DNA from 2 places in the Streptomyces spinoverrucosus genome. Region 1 is predicted to be linked to the other one. Evidence: riboswitches for the same ligand, from Rfam matches in the RefSeq annotation. Region 1 holds a riboswitch; the other holds the start of a gene.
The links. A riboswitch is a leader RNA that binds a small molecule or an ion and turns the genes downstream of it on or off. The one in region 1 is predicted to bind cyclic di-AMP.
Positions count from the first base shown of each region.

Region 1 (7,542 bases):
CGCCCGCGCACCCGTTTCGAGGGGCAGGGGCTGGACAAGGGTCATGTGGTGAACGACCTGCTCTTCCGCCGCGTACCGCACGACGACCGGCGCGCAGGTCAGCAGCAGTAAAACCTTCCCTCGTTCGCACCTCCCCTCGTTAGGGTCAATGCCGTGGCGACCAGTCCCCCGTACCCGACGAACCCCGGCATGCCCACCGGCGGCACCCTGCGGCACGCGCACTGGTGGCAGAAGCGGTGGGTGCGGTACGGCGCGCTGATCACGTTGCTCGCGCTGTCCGGGCTGGTGATCCTCGCCCTGGTCCGGGAACAGACCGGCACCGAGGGCTTCCTGGTCGGTCTCGGCCTCGCGATCCTGCCCGTACCGCTGCTCATAGCCGCCTTCCGCTGGCTGGACCGGGTCGAGCCCGGCCCCTGGCGGAATCTGCTGTTCGCCTTCGCCTGGGGTGCCTGCGCGGCCGCGCTGATAGCGATCGTCGCGAACAGCTTCGCGACCCGATGGATAGCCACCGCGACCGCCGACCCGACCAGCGCGGACACCTGGGGCGCCACGGTCATAGCCCCGATCGTCGAGGAGTCCGCGAAAGCGGCCGCGATCCTGCTGCTCTTCCTCTTCCGGCGCCGCGACTTCACCGGAATCCTCGACGGCGTCGTCATAGCCGGCGTCACCGCCACCGGCTTCGCCTTCACCGAGAACATCCTCTACCTCGGCACCGCCTTCGGCACCGACCAGCTGGCCGGCCACAGCGGGATCGCCTCCGTGACCGCGGCGACCTTCTTCGTGCGGGTCATCATGTCGCCGTTCGCGCACCCCCTGTTCACCGTGCTCACCGGCATCGGCTTCGGCATCGCCGCGCTCGCCGGGGAGCGCCAGCGGCTGCGCCGCGTGCTGCTGCCACCGGCCGGGCTGCTGCTCGCGATGGGCATGCACGCCTTCTGGAACGGCTCGGCGACCTTCGGCGGCTACGGCTTCTTCGCGGTGTACGGCGGCTTCATGGTCCCCGCGTTCGGGCTGCTCACCTGGCTGGTGATCTGGACGCGGCAGCGGGAGCTGCGGACCGTCCGCGAGGAACTCCCGGCCTACGTCGTCGCCGGCTGGCTCGCGCCCGCCGAACCCTTCACCCTCGGCTCGATGCGGGCCCGCCGCCTGGCCCGCGAGTACGCCGGCCACCACCTCGGAAAGCCGGCCGCCCGGGCGGTCGCGCAGTACGAGGCGTACGCCACGTCGCTGGCCTTCCTTCGGGCTCGGGGCCGCCGGGGCCGCGCCCGGGCGGACTTCGTCGTACGGGAACGCGAGCTGCTCCAGGAGCTGTGGAGCCGCCGCGAGATCGCCCGCCCCGCGCTGGAGTACGCGGCACGGGTGACCGCGCCGCCGGTGCCGGTGATGATGCCGCCGGTGTACGGCTGGGCACCGATGCAGGGGCCGACGGCGCCCTACCCGGCGTACAACCCGTACCGCTCGTAGGACGCGCGAAGAACCTCGGACAGCCGAAACCGGCAGCCCTGACGTCGGGGGGTTGCCGTCAGGACCGCCGGGGTTCGTGAGAAGCGTGTCTCAGGGGTTGAGGCCCTTGCTCCGCAGCCAGGCCAGCGGGTCGATCCCGCCGGACCCGCCGGTGTGCACCTCCAGGTGCAGGTGGGCCCCGGTCACGTTGCCGGTCGCGCCCACGCGGCCGATCACATCGCCGGTGGCGACCTTCTGGCCGACGCTGACGCCGATCGAGGACTGGTGGGCGTACCAGATCTCGGTGCCGTCGTCGAGGGTGAGCACGGTCTTGTAGCCGTACGACCCGTTCCAGCCCGCCTCGGTGATGGTGCCGCTGTGGACGGCCTTGATGGGCGTGCCGCTCGGCGCGGCGAAGTCGAGGCCCGTGTGGTAGCCGGACGACCACAGGGCGCCGGCCTGGCCGAAGGTGGAGGTGATGGTGTACGAGGAGGTCGGCAGCGCGAACTGCTTGGCCAGTGCGGCGAGCCGCTCGGCCTCGGCCTTCTCGCGGGCCTCCTGCTCGGCCTTCGCCTTGGCGGCGGCGGCCTTCTCCTTGGCCTCCTTCTCCGCCTTGGCGGCGGCTTCGGCGGCGGCCTTCTCGGCGGCGGCCGCGGCCTCGGCGGCGGCCTTGGTCTCGACCTGCTCCTGCTGCTGCTCGGCCTGCGCGATGATGCGGGCGCGCAGTGCCTCACCGGCGTCGGTGGTGCCCTCCGCGGTGTCCTCGGCGGTCGTGCCGAGGCTGCTGAGCGGGGCGGTCGCGGTCTTGGTGTCGGCGGAGCCGGAGTCGTCGTCGGATATCAGCGCGCCGACGGAGGGCAGGTCGGGCATGGAGATCGACACCGGCGGCTTGCCGGTGTTCGCGCTGGCCATGCCGCCCGCGCCGACCGCGGCTATGACGCCGACGCCGAGAACCGTGGAGCTGCGGGCGAGTCCGCCGCCGCGCTGCTTGGTGACGCGATGCCGGCCGCGTACGGGACGGATGGTCTCCGCGGTGGGGTTCCACTCCTCCCACGGGCCCTCGTCGGTGCGCTGTGCGCCGTAGACGAACGTCTCGGTGCGGTCGGCGGAGCGCTGGTCCGGCACGAACGGGGCTTGTGGGGCAGGCCGGTTGGACGCCACGTAGGCGTACTCCTTTCCTTCCTTCTCGCCTACCGGGTTAGCTGACGGGTTCGGAGCAGGAAGGTCTCCTACGCGCGTAAACAAGCCGTACTGGTACGGCGGCTTACGCCCGATTCACCCCAAGGTGGTGGTTCCCCGGTTCCCTTGTGTGGCCGGTGAGGGCCTCGCGCGGGATTCGGCGCGTGCGCACGGAGCCGCCTCTTGTGACGGCTGGGACGACCGCGCTGCGTTATCGGACGTTAATAGAACCGGGGCCTGATTTCCAAGCTGTTCCACTTGATCATTAACGTTTTCTGCCAGGACGTACAGGCCATGAACGGCGAAAATCGGGCGAGTTGACCGCCGTTCAGGACCGTAACCGAATCTGACTGTATGTCAGTTGTTATGCGGAGGGCGTTCGTTCGCTCACCCCCGGTGACGGTCGGCGGACGGCGAGCAGAGCCATGTCGTCGGTGGCGCCGCCGCCGCTGTGCCTGCGTACTTCTTCGGCCACCACGCACAGCAGTTCGCCGGGTCCGCCGAAGGTCCGGCCGGCCAGCCGGACCGCCGGGTCGTAGAAGGCGCCCCGCGTGTCACGGGCCTCGGACAGGCCGTCGGTGTACAGCAGCAGGGTCGCCCCGCCCGGGAAGCGGGACTCCTCCGCGCGGTCCGGCCAGGCGCCCAGTTCGCCCATGCCGAGCGGCAGCGCCGGGTCCCGGGCGGGCAGCGGACTCACGGTGCCGTCCGCGTACAGCATCAGGGGTGGTGGATGGCCGCGGTTGAGGATCCGTACGACGCCGTCGTCGTGCGGGAGCTCGGCGAGTACGGCGGTGGTGAACCCCTCGAAGGCGTCGATCCTGTCGCGCCGGGTGCCCTCGCGCGTCAGCGCCCGCTCCAGCCGCTGCGCCACCGCCTCCAGCGTCGTCTCGTGCTCGGCGGCCTCGCGGAACGCCCCGATGACCACCGCGACCGCCGCCACCGCCCCCATGCCCTTGCCGCGCACGTCCCCGACCACGAGCCGTACGCCGTACGGGCTGTCCTGCACCGCGTACAGATCGCCGCCGATGAAGGCGTCCGCCTGCGCGGCCTCGTAGCGCGCGGCGATCTCGAACCCGCCGATCAGCTCCATCGGCTCCGGCAGCACCGCCAGCTGGGCGGCCTCGGCGATCTCCCAGGCGGAGTCGAGGCGGGCGTGACTGCGCCGGACGAGCACGTTGATCAGCACGGCGAGGGCGGCGACCGTGGCCACGGTGAGCGTCTCGGTGAACGCGTCGACGTGCGGCAGGGTGCCGTACCGGATGTGCAGCGCGAGCACCACGGCGACGGCGGCGACGCCGGTGAGGAGGGTGGCGCGGCGGGAGAGAAGCGGGGCGGCGATCAGCGGGGCGGCCGTGAGGAAGGGAGCGGCGGTGAAGCCGCGCGGGGTGAAGTAGTCGTAGCAGCCACCGATGAGGAGAAGCAGGACGGGGAGGGCGCGGACGATGGTGCGGGCGTAGGAGATGGGCCGTTCCTCGGGGGGCGGTACGGGGGGTGCGGGGCGGGCGAGGGTGGGGGGGTTGCTGGGGCGGGTGGGGTGGGGGAGTCGCCGGGGCGGGCGGGGGCGGGGGTGGGGGAGTCGCCGGGGCGGGCGGGGGCGGGAGAGTCGCCGGGGCGGCCGGAGGCGGGAGAGTCGCCGGGGCGGCCGGAGGCGCGGGAATCGCCGGGGCGGGCGGGGCCGGAGGCGGGAGAGTCGCCGGAGCGGCCGGAGGCAGGGGCGGTATCCCGGCTCGGTTCCTCGGGGACGCGGCCGTCAGGGGCGGGAGATTCGCCTGAGCGGTCAGGGCCGGAGGCGGGAGAGTCGCTGGGGTGGGCGGGGGCGGTGTCGCGGCTCGGGTCCTCGGGGGCGCGGCCGCCGGGGCCGGCGTGCGGTCGCTCTCCTTCTGGCTCCGCAGGCCGCACTGTCGTCTCCTACCACGCAGGTCACCGCACCTGTCCAGGGTTCCCGGAGTGGGTGTGCGGGACCAGTCGGAAGGGCCGACCGGATGAGGCCGGGTAGAAACGACTCGGGGCCGGAATCCATGATCTGGATTCCGGCCCCGGGCCTTCAGTAGCGGGGACAGGATTTGAACCTGCGACCTCTGGGTTATGAGCCCAGCGAGCTACCGAGCTGCTCCACCCCGCGTCGGTGTGACACCAGTGTACGCCATGCGCGGGACCGGTCGCGCCACCGTTTCCGCCCGCCGCCACTGACCGGCCTTTTCCGGCTCTCGTGGACCACCCGATCGAGCAGTGGCCGGTCGTCCGTGTCGCGCGTTCTTCTTGTCAGGAACGGCAGGAAGAACGGCTCGGAGAACGAACAGGAGCACTCCGTATGCCCCAGGCCACAGGACGGACCGGGTTGCCCGAGCCGCTGGTCGCGCTGATCGCCCACCACCTCGAAGTGCCGGTGAGTCCGAGTCGGCTGACCGCCGACGCGACCTTCGAGAGCCTCGGCATGGACTCGCCGGCCATGCTGGAACTCGTCGTGGCCGTGGAGGAGGAGTTCGGCGTCAGGCTGCCCGACGAGGCGCTGGACCTCTCCCCCGCCTCCACCCTCGGTGACGCCTTCCTGGCCTTCCACGACGCGTCCTGACGTCGCGCGGTCCTCGCCCCCCATCAGCCCGCCCCGCACCGCCGTGGTGAGGCTTTCCCCAGTGATGGCACGTTTCTGTGTGACGGCGGCACGTTTCCGCTGTAATAAGCGGTCGGCCAACCCGTTGAGAAAATGGGCCGTCGGGTGGTTCCGCCCTCGATTTGTAGCACGAAACGGAAGCCTGCGCCGGGGCTTTTGGTCGGTTTCATGCGGATGAGTGGACGTCCATTGCGACCGTTTGTCTCCGGCCCCGGGCGGACAGTTGTCGGGTGACGGGCGGAGGGGGATTTCTTGAATTACTCCGGAGAACTTCACGGCTCAACCGAGATTCCGGTATCCAAGGATGTGGGCCGGGAATTTTCCTGGACCGAGATCGCCGGGCACCGGGAAAGGCTCCTGCGGCTGGTCCGGCGCCGGCTGCCGAACGCGCAGGACGCCGAGGACTGTGTCCATGAGGCCATGCTGCGGGCCGCCGCGCACGGCAGCCTGGACCGCGAGCGGATCGGGCCGTTTCTCACCTCGGTCGCGCTGCGGCTGTGTGCCGATCACTACCGCGAGCAGGAGCGGCGCCACCGGCTGCTGCGCCGGGCCGTGCAGGTGGGGGTGCCCGAGCTGCCCGACGAGGGCGTGTGCGACCAGGACTTCGGGCGCTGGCTCCTCGGGCAGGTTGACCTGCTGCGCGGCCGGGAGCGGCAGGTGGTGCTCGCCCGGGTCCAGGGCATCTCCACCCTGGAATTCGCGCGTATGCATCAGATTTCGGTCAAGGCGGCCGAGGGTGCGTTTACCCGGGGGCGGGCGCGGTTGCGGCTGATGTGCGCGCGTGCGCTGGACGGGGCGGCGGCCTAGCACGTTCCGTGGTTTTCCTTTTCCGGCACTTCCATAAATTCCGCGAGGACGGTTCCCGAATGTCGGCGGACCGGCGAGATGAAAGGCAGTGAGCGTGGGAAAGAACAACACCCAGGACACCATCAAGGATTTCATCGGCGACATCGCCGACAGCACGAAGAAGGCCTTCGACGAAATTCTCGACCGGAAGAGCGACGACCGGGACGGCCTGGAATGGCTCACCCCGGCGCAGTCCGTGCAGGCGCTGACCGGGCTGCCCGGTGACGTGCTGCGCACGGTGAGCGCGCTGTCCGCCCTGGGCGGGGTCGCCAACCCGGTGGCCGCCCTCGCGGGCGCCGCGAACGCCGCCGTGCCGGGCGGTGCCGGCAACCCACTGGCCGCACTGACCGGCGCCGCGGGCAACCCGCTCGCGGCGGTGACCGGAGCGGCCGGGGCCGCCAATCCGCTGGCCGCGCTCACCGGCGCCGCGGGCGCCGCGAATCCGCTGGCCGCCCTCGCCGGGGGTGGTCCACTCGGGGCGCTCGGGCAGGTGGCCGGCGGTGCCGCCTCAGCCGTGTCGGGGGCGGCGGACATGGCCCAGGGCCTGGCCGAACTGCCCCGGCAGATCGCCCAGCTCACCGAGCTGGTCGGCAACCTCGTGCAGGTGCTGGAGAACGTTCAGCAACTCACCGGCGCCGCCACCGGCGGCGGCCGCACGTCCACGGCACGCAAGGCGACGTAGCCGCGCCGTACATCGCGCGGTGCCCTTGCGGCGCTGCGAGAGGTCGGGCGCCGCAAGGGCACCGCGAGAGCGCGGCACTGCGAGGGGCCGGACGCTGTGACGGGCCGGACGCCGCAAGGGGCCAGCCACCTCGACAGGCCGGCCGCCGCGAAAGATCGGCGCTACGACAGGCCGAACGCCACAAGAGGCCAGCCACCTCGACAGGCCGGCCGCCGCGAAAGATCGGCGCTACGACAGGCCGAACGCCACAAGAGGCCAGCCACCTCGACAGGCCGGCCGCCGCGAAAGATCGGCGCTACGACAGGCCGAACGCCACAAGAGGCCAGCCACCTCGACAGGCCGGCCGCCGCGAAAGATCGGCGCTACGACAGGCCGAACGCCACAAGGGGCCAGCCACCTCGACAGGCCGGACGCTGCGAAAGATCGGCCACCGCGACAACTCGGCGCTGCGACGGGCCGGACGCTGCGACGAGCCGGACGCTGCGACGGGCCGGGCGCTGCGAAGGGTCGGATGCGCCGAGGGGGCGAGCGCCGCGACGGGGTGAGTGTCGTGGCGCTCGTCGGGCGGTGTTGCGTCCGGCCCGTGGGTGTCGCTCGGGCGGGCGGTGGGCCGTGGTCCATGTGGGACCGATACGACGTCGGACATCAGGAGGTCGTGGTACATGAGTGCGCCGCTCGGGAACCGGCTGCGGCTGGTGGTCAAGGTGCTGGGGAGCCTCGTCGCGGACGAGGTCGGGCAGGTGGCGCGGGTCCGCCGGCGGGCCGGGCGGGATCCGGCCGC
Region 1 is NZ_JADPZX010000001.1:4,574,617-4,582,158, reverse strand. Features, by position in the region: gene trmB (tRNA (guanosine(46)-N7)-methyltransferase TrmB) at 1-111, shown strand, start outside; gene I2W78_RS20730 (PrsW family intramembrane metalloprotease) at 154-1,464, shown strand; gene I2W78_RS20725 (M23 family metallopeptidase) at 1,555-2,604, opposite strand; cyclic di-AMP (ydaO/yuaA leader) riboswitch at 2,616-2,795, opposite strand; gene I2W78_RS20720 (PP2C family protein-serine/threonine phosphatase) at 2,987-4,084, opposite strand; tRNA gene I2W78_RS20715 (tRNA-Met) at 4,671-4,744, opposite strand; gene I2W78_RS20710 (phosphopantetheine-binding protein) at 4,934-5,194, shown strand; gene I2W78_RS20705 (RNA polymerase sigma factor) at 5,540-6,040, shown strand; gene I2W78_RS20700 (hypothetical protein) at 6,135-6,761, shown strand; gene I2W78_RS20695 (ABC1 kinase family protein) at 7,424-7,542, shown strand, end outside.

Region 2 (7,542 bases), 580 kb from region 1:
GCGGCATCGGACTTGTCGACGCCGTCCCAGACGTTCGCGTACCAGGGGCGGTCGGCCGCCTCCGAGTCGGCACGCGACTGGCGTGTCGCGTCCGGGTCGATCACTACGTAGCCGGTCTCCCCGGGCATCACATAATGCAGCCGCTGCCGGATCTGCTGCTCCGCGTACGCGTCGTCCTGCCAGCGTGCCTTGAGGTCGCGCAGTTCCTCGACCCGCTGCTGGGCCTGCTGCTTCTCCCGCCGCAGGTCGGCGATCTCGGCGCGCTGGGCGACGTACTGCCTTATCGGATAGGCGAGGGCGACGACCAGCGAGCAGACGACGAGCGCGAGCAGTGCGGCGCGGCCGGTCAGCCGGGAGCGGCGGGCCTGGCGGCGGGTCTGGGAGCGGTAGACGCGGGCCGCCGTCTGTTCGCCGAGCAGCCGGATCCTGGTCGCGGTGGAGAAACGGTCCCGGTCCTTCACGGCCATCTGGTTTCCGCCTCCCGTCCACGCGCGTACGTCCCCGCACACGGTACGGGACCGAGTACGGGGACGTACGTACGACGCTTCCTACGAGGCGGTGATCACTCAGCCCTTGAAGCGGGGAAAGGCCGAGCGGCCCGCGTACACCGCGGCGTCGTCGAGGATCTCCTCGATGCGCAGCAGCTGGTTGTACTTGGCGACACGCTCGGAGCGGGCCGGGGCGCCGGTCTTGATCTGGCCGCAGTTGGTGGCGACGGCGAGGTCGGCGATGGTGACGTCCTCGGTCTCGCCGGAGCGGTGGGACATCATGCACTTGAAACCGTTGCGCTGGGCCAGCTCGACGGCGTCCAGGGTCTCGGTCAGCGAGCCGATCTGGTTGACCTTGACCAGCAGCGCGTTGCCGGCGCCCTCCTCGATGCCGCGGGCCAGGCGCTCCGGGTTGGTGACGAACAGGTCGTCACCGACGAGCTGGACCTTGTCACCGAGCTTGGCGGTGATGGTCTTCCAGCCCTCCCAGTCGTCCTCGAACAGCGGGTCCTCGATGGAGACCAGCGGGTACGCGTCGACCAGCTCGGCGTAGTACTCGGTCATCTCGGCGGCCGAGCGCTCCTTGCCCTCGAAGACGTACACGCCGTCCTTGTAGAACTCGGACGCGGCGACGTCGAGGGCGAGGGCGATCTGCTCGCCGGGGGTGTAGCCGGCCTCCTTGATCGCCTCCAGGATGAGGTCGAGGGCGTCGCGGTTGGAGCCGAGGTTCGGGGCGAAGCCGCCCTCGTCGCCGAGGCCGGTGGCCAGGCCCTTGTTCTTCAGGACCTTCTTCAGGGTGTGGTAGACCTCGGCGCCCCAGCGCAGGGCCTCGGAGAAGGACTCCGCGCCGATCGGGGCGATCATGAACTCCTGGATGTCCACGTTGGAGTCGGCGTGCGAGCCGCCGTTCAGGATGTTCATCATCGGCACCGGCAGCAGGTGCGCGTTGGGGCCGCCCAGGTAGCGGAACAGCGGCAGGTCGCTGGCCTCGGAGGCGGCGTGCGCGACGGCCAGCGAGACGCCGAGGATGGCGTTGGCGCCGAGGGAGCCCTTGTTGTCGGTGGCGTCCAGGTCGAACATGGCCTGGTCGATCAGGCGCTGCTCGGTGGCGTCGTAACCGACCAGCTCCGGGCCGATCTGCTCGATGACGGCCAGGACGGCCTTCTCGACGCCCTTGCCGAGGTAGCGGTTGGGGTCGCCGTCGCGGAGCTCGATGGCCTCGAAGGCGCCGGTGGAGGCGCCGGACGGGACGGCGGCACGACCCGTGCTGCCGTCGTCGAGGCCGACCTCGACCTCGACCGTGGGGTTGCCTCGGGAGTCCAGGATTTCCCGGGCTACGACGACGTCGATGGACGGCACGAGCATCTCCTTCGTGGATGTGACGCGGTTCAGCAGGACCGCAGCGGCTCTGCGAGACGAGCCTAACCGGCTCCGTGCGATCGGCCAGCCGGTCGCCCATCTCGTGGACGGAACCGAGAGTAAATTGTTTCCGAACGGAACAAAGACGTCGATGCACAACGGTGACATAAAAAGCCCCGCCCCGGTGCGTACGGGGGAACACGCACCGGGGCGGGGAGCCCGTGGGGACGGGGGGACCCTCACGGGGGTCTGTCCCTCGGACCGTATCTGGACCCGTATTACTTCAGGTGCAGCTGCTGGCCCGGGTAGATGAGGTCGGCGTCCTCGACGATGTCCTTGTTCAGCTGGAACAGCTTCTCCCATCCGCCCTTGACGTCGTGCTCGGCGGCGATGGTGCTGAGGGTGTCGCCCTCGACGACCTTGTACTCGCCGTCACCCTTCTCGACCTTCTCGCCGGTCGGGGTGGTGACCGTCTCCTTCGCGGCGGGGCGCTCCTGTGAACGGGAGGCCGACTGCTGCTCGGTGGCCCGGGAGGCGGTGTCCTCGGACGAGGTGTCGGTGGAGCCGCCGCCGGCGTAGGCGGCGTTCGACAGGCCCTTGCCGCAGACCGGCCAGGCGCCCTTGCCCTGACCCGCGAGCACCTTCTCGGCGATCTGGATCTGCTGCTCCTTGGAGGCCTGGTCGGCCGTGGCGGCGAACTGCGTGCCGCCGTACGCGGCCCAGGTCGAGGCGGAGAACTGCAGACCGCCGTAGTAACCGTTGCCGGTGTTGATGGACCAGTTGCCGCCGGACTCGCACTGGGCGACGGCGTCCCACTCGGAGGCGGTGGCTGCGGAGGCGCCGCCGGCCGCCATCAGCGGGGCGGCGACGGCGGCGGCGCCGGTGACGCCGACGGCGGCGATGGCGCGAACGGCCTTGGACGGACGACGGTGCTTGCCCTTGCTGGAAAACAGCATGGTTGGATCCCCTCACCGACGCCTGCGAGGTGAGCTGTCGGGTTCGGGCCGGATGAGTTGCCCGGCCACACCTCCGTAGAAGGCATGGCTTCACCCCAAGCCGGTGCCGGCGCTGAGTCGCCTCAACTGCCGGGCCCGGCACTTACCTTGGGTCCCCCGCTCCTGCCTACGGCGCTTGACGCGACGACTGTTCCCGGGCAGCCGCTGGCAGGATTCGGCGTTGCGGCAACCGGGGCTCGCGTTGGCGAGCGGTCATGACCGTAGACACGCGATCGGCGGAATTTCAAAGACGATCAGGGCTTCTGAGACTCATCCCACACTTTCGCCAAAACGGACATTCAGCGCGAAATGTGACGTGAACTCCCGCTGTTCGTGGGCGATTTCCCGCGACCGCTAGTCGCCCGACTCGACGCCGACATCGAGCGTCTGACCGGGGAGGATGCGGTCGGGGTCGGTGCCGAGGGCGTCCTTGTTCTCGGCGTAGAGCGCGGACCATCCGCCTTGCACACCAAGGGAGTCGGCGATCCCCCAGAGGCTGTCGCCCTCCCGGACCGTGTACGAACCGTCGACGGCCGCACGGGTGGTGGCCCCACCGCGCGAGGCGTGCCGCCCTGAGGATTCGACGGTACGACCGTCGGCCGCACCCTCGTCCGCACTGTGCCCGCGGTGCTTGCCGGAGCCGAGGAGAGCCCCCGTGTCGGTGAGGCTGGAGGTGTTCGGCGAGGTCGACGACACGCCAGGAAGCAGGGAAGTTGAGGGGGATTCGCCCGATTCGGGGGATTCGCTGGAGCCGGGGGACGTGGCGGATCCGCTGGGCCCGGAGGAGGGGTCGGACGGAGAGGTGGTGGGGGTGGCGGGGGTGGCGGAGCCGGAGGGTGAGGTGGATTCGCCCGATTCTGTGGGTTTGGTGGAATCTGTGGGTGCATCGGATCTGCTGGGCCCATTGGAACTGTTGGCCCCATTGGAGCTGTTGGAGTCGTCGGTCCCGTTTGAGTCGTCGGAGCTGCCGGTGTCGCCGCCGTAGGAGCTGCCGGATGAGTTGGACAATCCAAGCGAGTTGGACAGACTTCCTGAATCGCTGGATCTCGTATCCAACGGCGTACTCGACGCATCACCGGCCACGCCGGTGTCGACGCGGGCCGCCGAGGAGTCCGTGTCGAGCCCGACGAGCGGACCGCAGGTCGCCCACGCGCCGACGCCCTGGTTCGCGAGGACCTTCTCGGCGACGGCGATCTGCTGCGAACGGCTGGCCCGGTCCGCGCTCGCCGCATAGGTGAGGCCACCGTACTTCTCCCAGTCCTCCTGGGAGAGTTGCAGCCCGCCGAAGTACCCGTTGCCCGTGTCCGCGCTCCAGGAGCCACCGGTCTCGCACTCCGCGACCCGGTCCCAGGTCGTCCCGCTGGCCGCACTCGCGCCGGTGGCGCCGAGGAGGGGGATGGCGATGGCGGAGCCGGTCACACCGGCCGCGACGACGAGAGCGGGTGCCTGGCGGGGGCGACGGTGACGACCGTTCCCGGAGAGCATGCGGCGGCCTTTCGCGAGACAGCAGGGACCTGCGCGGCGGGTGATGCGGGGGGCCGCGCTGATGGGTGAACGTATCGGCAGTCGATCACTTGTCACAAGTTAATGCCGCGCAGATCACGTGAAGATCACAGAGTTGAGTGCGTGTCATGTTTACGCTGGTCCCCGGGGTTTGTGCCGCGCCTTTGTGTTGCCCGGGTTTGTGCTGTTCCTTTGCCCTGGGGTCGTGGCGCGCCTTTACGCCCGGGTTGTGTCGGGCGGCTCGCCCGGGTTGTGTCGGGCGGCTCGCCCGGGTTGTGTCGGGCGGCTCGCCCAGTTTGTGTCGGGCGGCTACGGAACGGGCGTGAACTCCACCGGCAACGTCCGCAGTCCGCGCATGATGAGCCCGCCACGCCACCGCAAGTCGCCCGGATCCACCGCGAGTCGCAGGTCCGGGAGGCGGGTCAGGAGGGTGGCGAGCGCGGTCTGGCCCTCCAGGCGGGCGAGCGGCGCGCCGAGGCAGTAGTGGATGCCGTGGCCGTAGCCGAGGTGCTGGTTGTCACGGCGGGCGAGGTCGAGGGTGTCCGGGTCCGCGAACCGCTCCGGATCCCGGTCGGCGGCCGCGAGTACGACGAGGACGGGGTCGCCGGGTGCGATGTCCTGACCGCCGATGGTGAGCGGCTGTGTGGCGAACCGCCAGGTGGCCAGCTCGACCGGGCCGTCGTAGCGCAGGAGTTCCTCCACGCCGGTTTCGAGCAGGGCGCGTTCGCCGTCGGCGAGGGACCGCTGGAGGCGGGTGCGTTGCTCGGGGTGGGTGAGGAGGGCGTAGGTGCCGTTGCCGATGAGATTCACGGTGGTCTCGAAACCGGCGAACAGCAGGATGAAGGCCATGGCCGCGGCCTCGTTCTCTGTGAGGTACTCGCCGTGGTCGGAGGCGCGGATGAGGCCGGAGATGAGGTCCTCGCCGGGGGTGGGTTCGGCGGGAAGCGACTCGCGCTTGCGGTGGATCAGTTCGGAGAGGTAGCCGCGCATCATCTTCACCGACCGCGCGACACCGCCCCGGGGGCCTCCGCCGTGCCGGATCATCATGCCCGCCCAGTCCCGGAAGTCGTCCTGGTCCTCGCGGGGGACGCCGAGCATGTCGCAGATGGCGTAGATGGGAAGCGGGAAGGCGAACTCGTGGATGAGATCGGCGGAGCCGCTGCGGGCGAACCGGCCGATGAGGTCGTCGGTGAGCTCCTGCACACGGGGGGCGAACTCGGCGACACGGCGCGGTGTGAACGCCTTCGAGACGAGCCGCCGCAGCCGGGTGTGGTCCGGCGGGTCGATGTTGAGCAGATGCGTCATCAACTCGGCCTTGCGCTCGCCGGGGATACCCGTCTTGCCCTTGGCGTGCGCGGGCTCGTCGTGATGCGCGGGATTCTTCGACAGCCGCTGGTCGGCCAGGGCCTGCTTGGCATCGACGTAACGGGTGACCAGCCAGGCCTCCACCCCGCTGGGCAGCTTCGTCCTGTGCACGGGGGCATGCTCACGGAGCCAGGCGTAGGCGGGGTAGGGGTCGCTGGCGAACTCCCAGGTGAAGAGCTCGGGCGCGGGAGCGCCGTGGGCGCCGGGGTGGAGGTGGTCGGTCACTCCTCGACGGTATCCACAGTCGGGTGCGCCTCGGCGTCCTGGTGGTCCGCACCGACCTCCCGTAGCGCCTCCGAGGCCACCCCTTCGGCCGCCCTGATCGCGTCCCGGTAGGCCCGGGCCGCCGCCCGCAGTGCCGCCTCCGGGTCCACGCCCTCCGCCTCGGCGCGTATCGCGAGCGTGAGCAGCTCGTACCCGATGCCCGGGCCCAGGGGCGGCGGCACGTCCAGTCCCGCTGTGCGCACCCGGGACGCCAGCTTCGCCGCGAGGGCCAGGCCGGGCTGGTGCAGCGGGATGCCCTCGGTCACCGAGGTCCGTTGCTTCTCCTGGGCTTTGGTGCGCAGCCAGTGTTCCTTGACCTCCTCGGGGGTGGAGGCGGTCTCCTCGCCGAAGACGTGCGGGTGGCGGTGGATGAGCTTGGCGACGATGGTGGCCGCGACGTCGTCGATGGAGAAGGGGGCGTCCGGGTCCTCCTCGGCTATCCGGGCGTGGAAGACGACCTGGAGCAGCACGTCGCCCAGTTCCTCGCGGAGCTCGTCACGGTCGCCGTCCTCGATCGCCTCGACGAGTTCGTACGCCTCCTCGATGCCGTACTTCGCCAGGCCCTGGTGGGTCTGCCGGGACGACCATGGGCACTCGGCGCGGATGCGGTCCATGACCTGGACGAGGTCGAGGAGGCGGGCGCCGGGCAGGTCGTAGGAGGCGGGGAGCAGCTCCAGCTCCGGCATACGCAACCGCCCACCGCCGGCGAGCCGTGCCAGACCGTCCGTCAGGGCCGGCTCGCCCTCGCCGGTGGCGACGACGACCACGGTCCGCCCGCCGGCGCACACGTCGACCAGCTCCTCGGCGGTCGGGGCGGTCTCCTCCACCGATATCCCCGCCTCCCGCAGATACGGCAGCTGGGGGTGCGCCCCGTCCGCGCACAGCACACGGTCGGCGGCGTGCAGCGCCTGCCAGGCGGGCCAGGAGAGCAGGCCGGGGGCGACGCGGTGGCTGGTGGTGAGCAGGACGATACGGCCGGGGCTGTCGAAGCTGGTTGCGTTCACGATCCGAACGTAACCCACGGCGCCGACAAGGCCGTGAGTTATCCACAGGTGGGGGTGCGATCATCGGATGAACGGTGTGCGAGGTGGTGAGCGGTGCGTGGGGCAAGGACGTCCGCCGCCCCGCTACTACGCCGTCCGCCGCCCCGCTACTACGCCGTCTGCTGCCCCTGCCCCGTCGTGATCTCCCGGACCCACGGCGTCTCCGCGTCCACGCGGCTGCTCTTCTGGACGTCCCAGCTGCCGTATCGCGGGTTGAGGTCGACGTTCAGCTTCTGGGAGGCATCGGAGAGGGCCTTCCAGAAGGCCGGCTGGCTGGTGTCGGTGCCGAGCTTCGCGGCGAGCTTCTGCGCCTCCAGCTGGAGGCGGAGGTTCTCCTCGAGGCGCTGCGGAGCCACGCCGTACTGCTGCAACCAGGTCGTCTCCAGCGCCTTCGCGCCGCCGACCTGCTCCTCCAGGCCGTCCCGCATCTCCTGGACCTCGCTGCGGCTGACGGAGATGCCGGCGTCCTGGGCGGCGCGGTGCAGCACCCGGTCGAGGACCATGCCGTGCAGGGTGTCGCGGGTC
Region 2 is NZ_JADPZX010000001.1:5,154,814-5,162,355, reverse strand. Features, by position in the region: gene I2W78_RS23475 (FtsB family cell division protein) at 1-467, opposite strand, end outside; gene eno (phosphopyruvate hydratase) at 567-1,847, opposite strand; gene I2W78_RS23465 (transglycosylase family protein) at 2,126-2,803, opposite strand; cyclic di-AMP (ydaO/yuaA leader) riboswitch at 2,808-2,987, opposite strand; gene I2W78_RS23460 (LysM peptidoglycan-binding domain-containing protein) at 3,197-4,327, opposite strand; gene I2W78_RS23455 (cytochrome P450 family protein) at 4,655-5,935, opposite strand; gene I2W78_RS23450 (nucleoside triphosphate pyrophosphohydrolase) at 5,932-6,978, opposite strand; gene I2W78_RS23445 (SurA N-terminal domain-containing protein) at 7,128-7,542, opposite strand, start outside.
Region 2: it holds a riboswitch for cyclic di-AMP, as region 1 does, so the genes downstream of both, I2W78_RS23465 (transglycosylase family protein) here and I2W78_RS20725 (M23 family metallopeptidase) in region 1, are expected to answer to the same signal.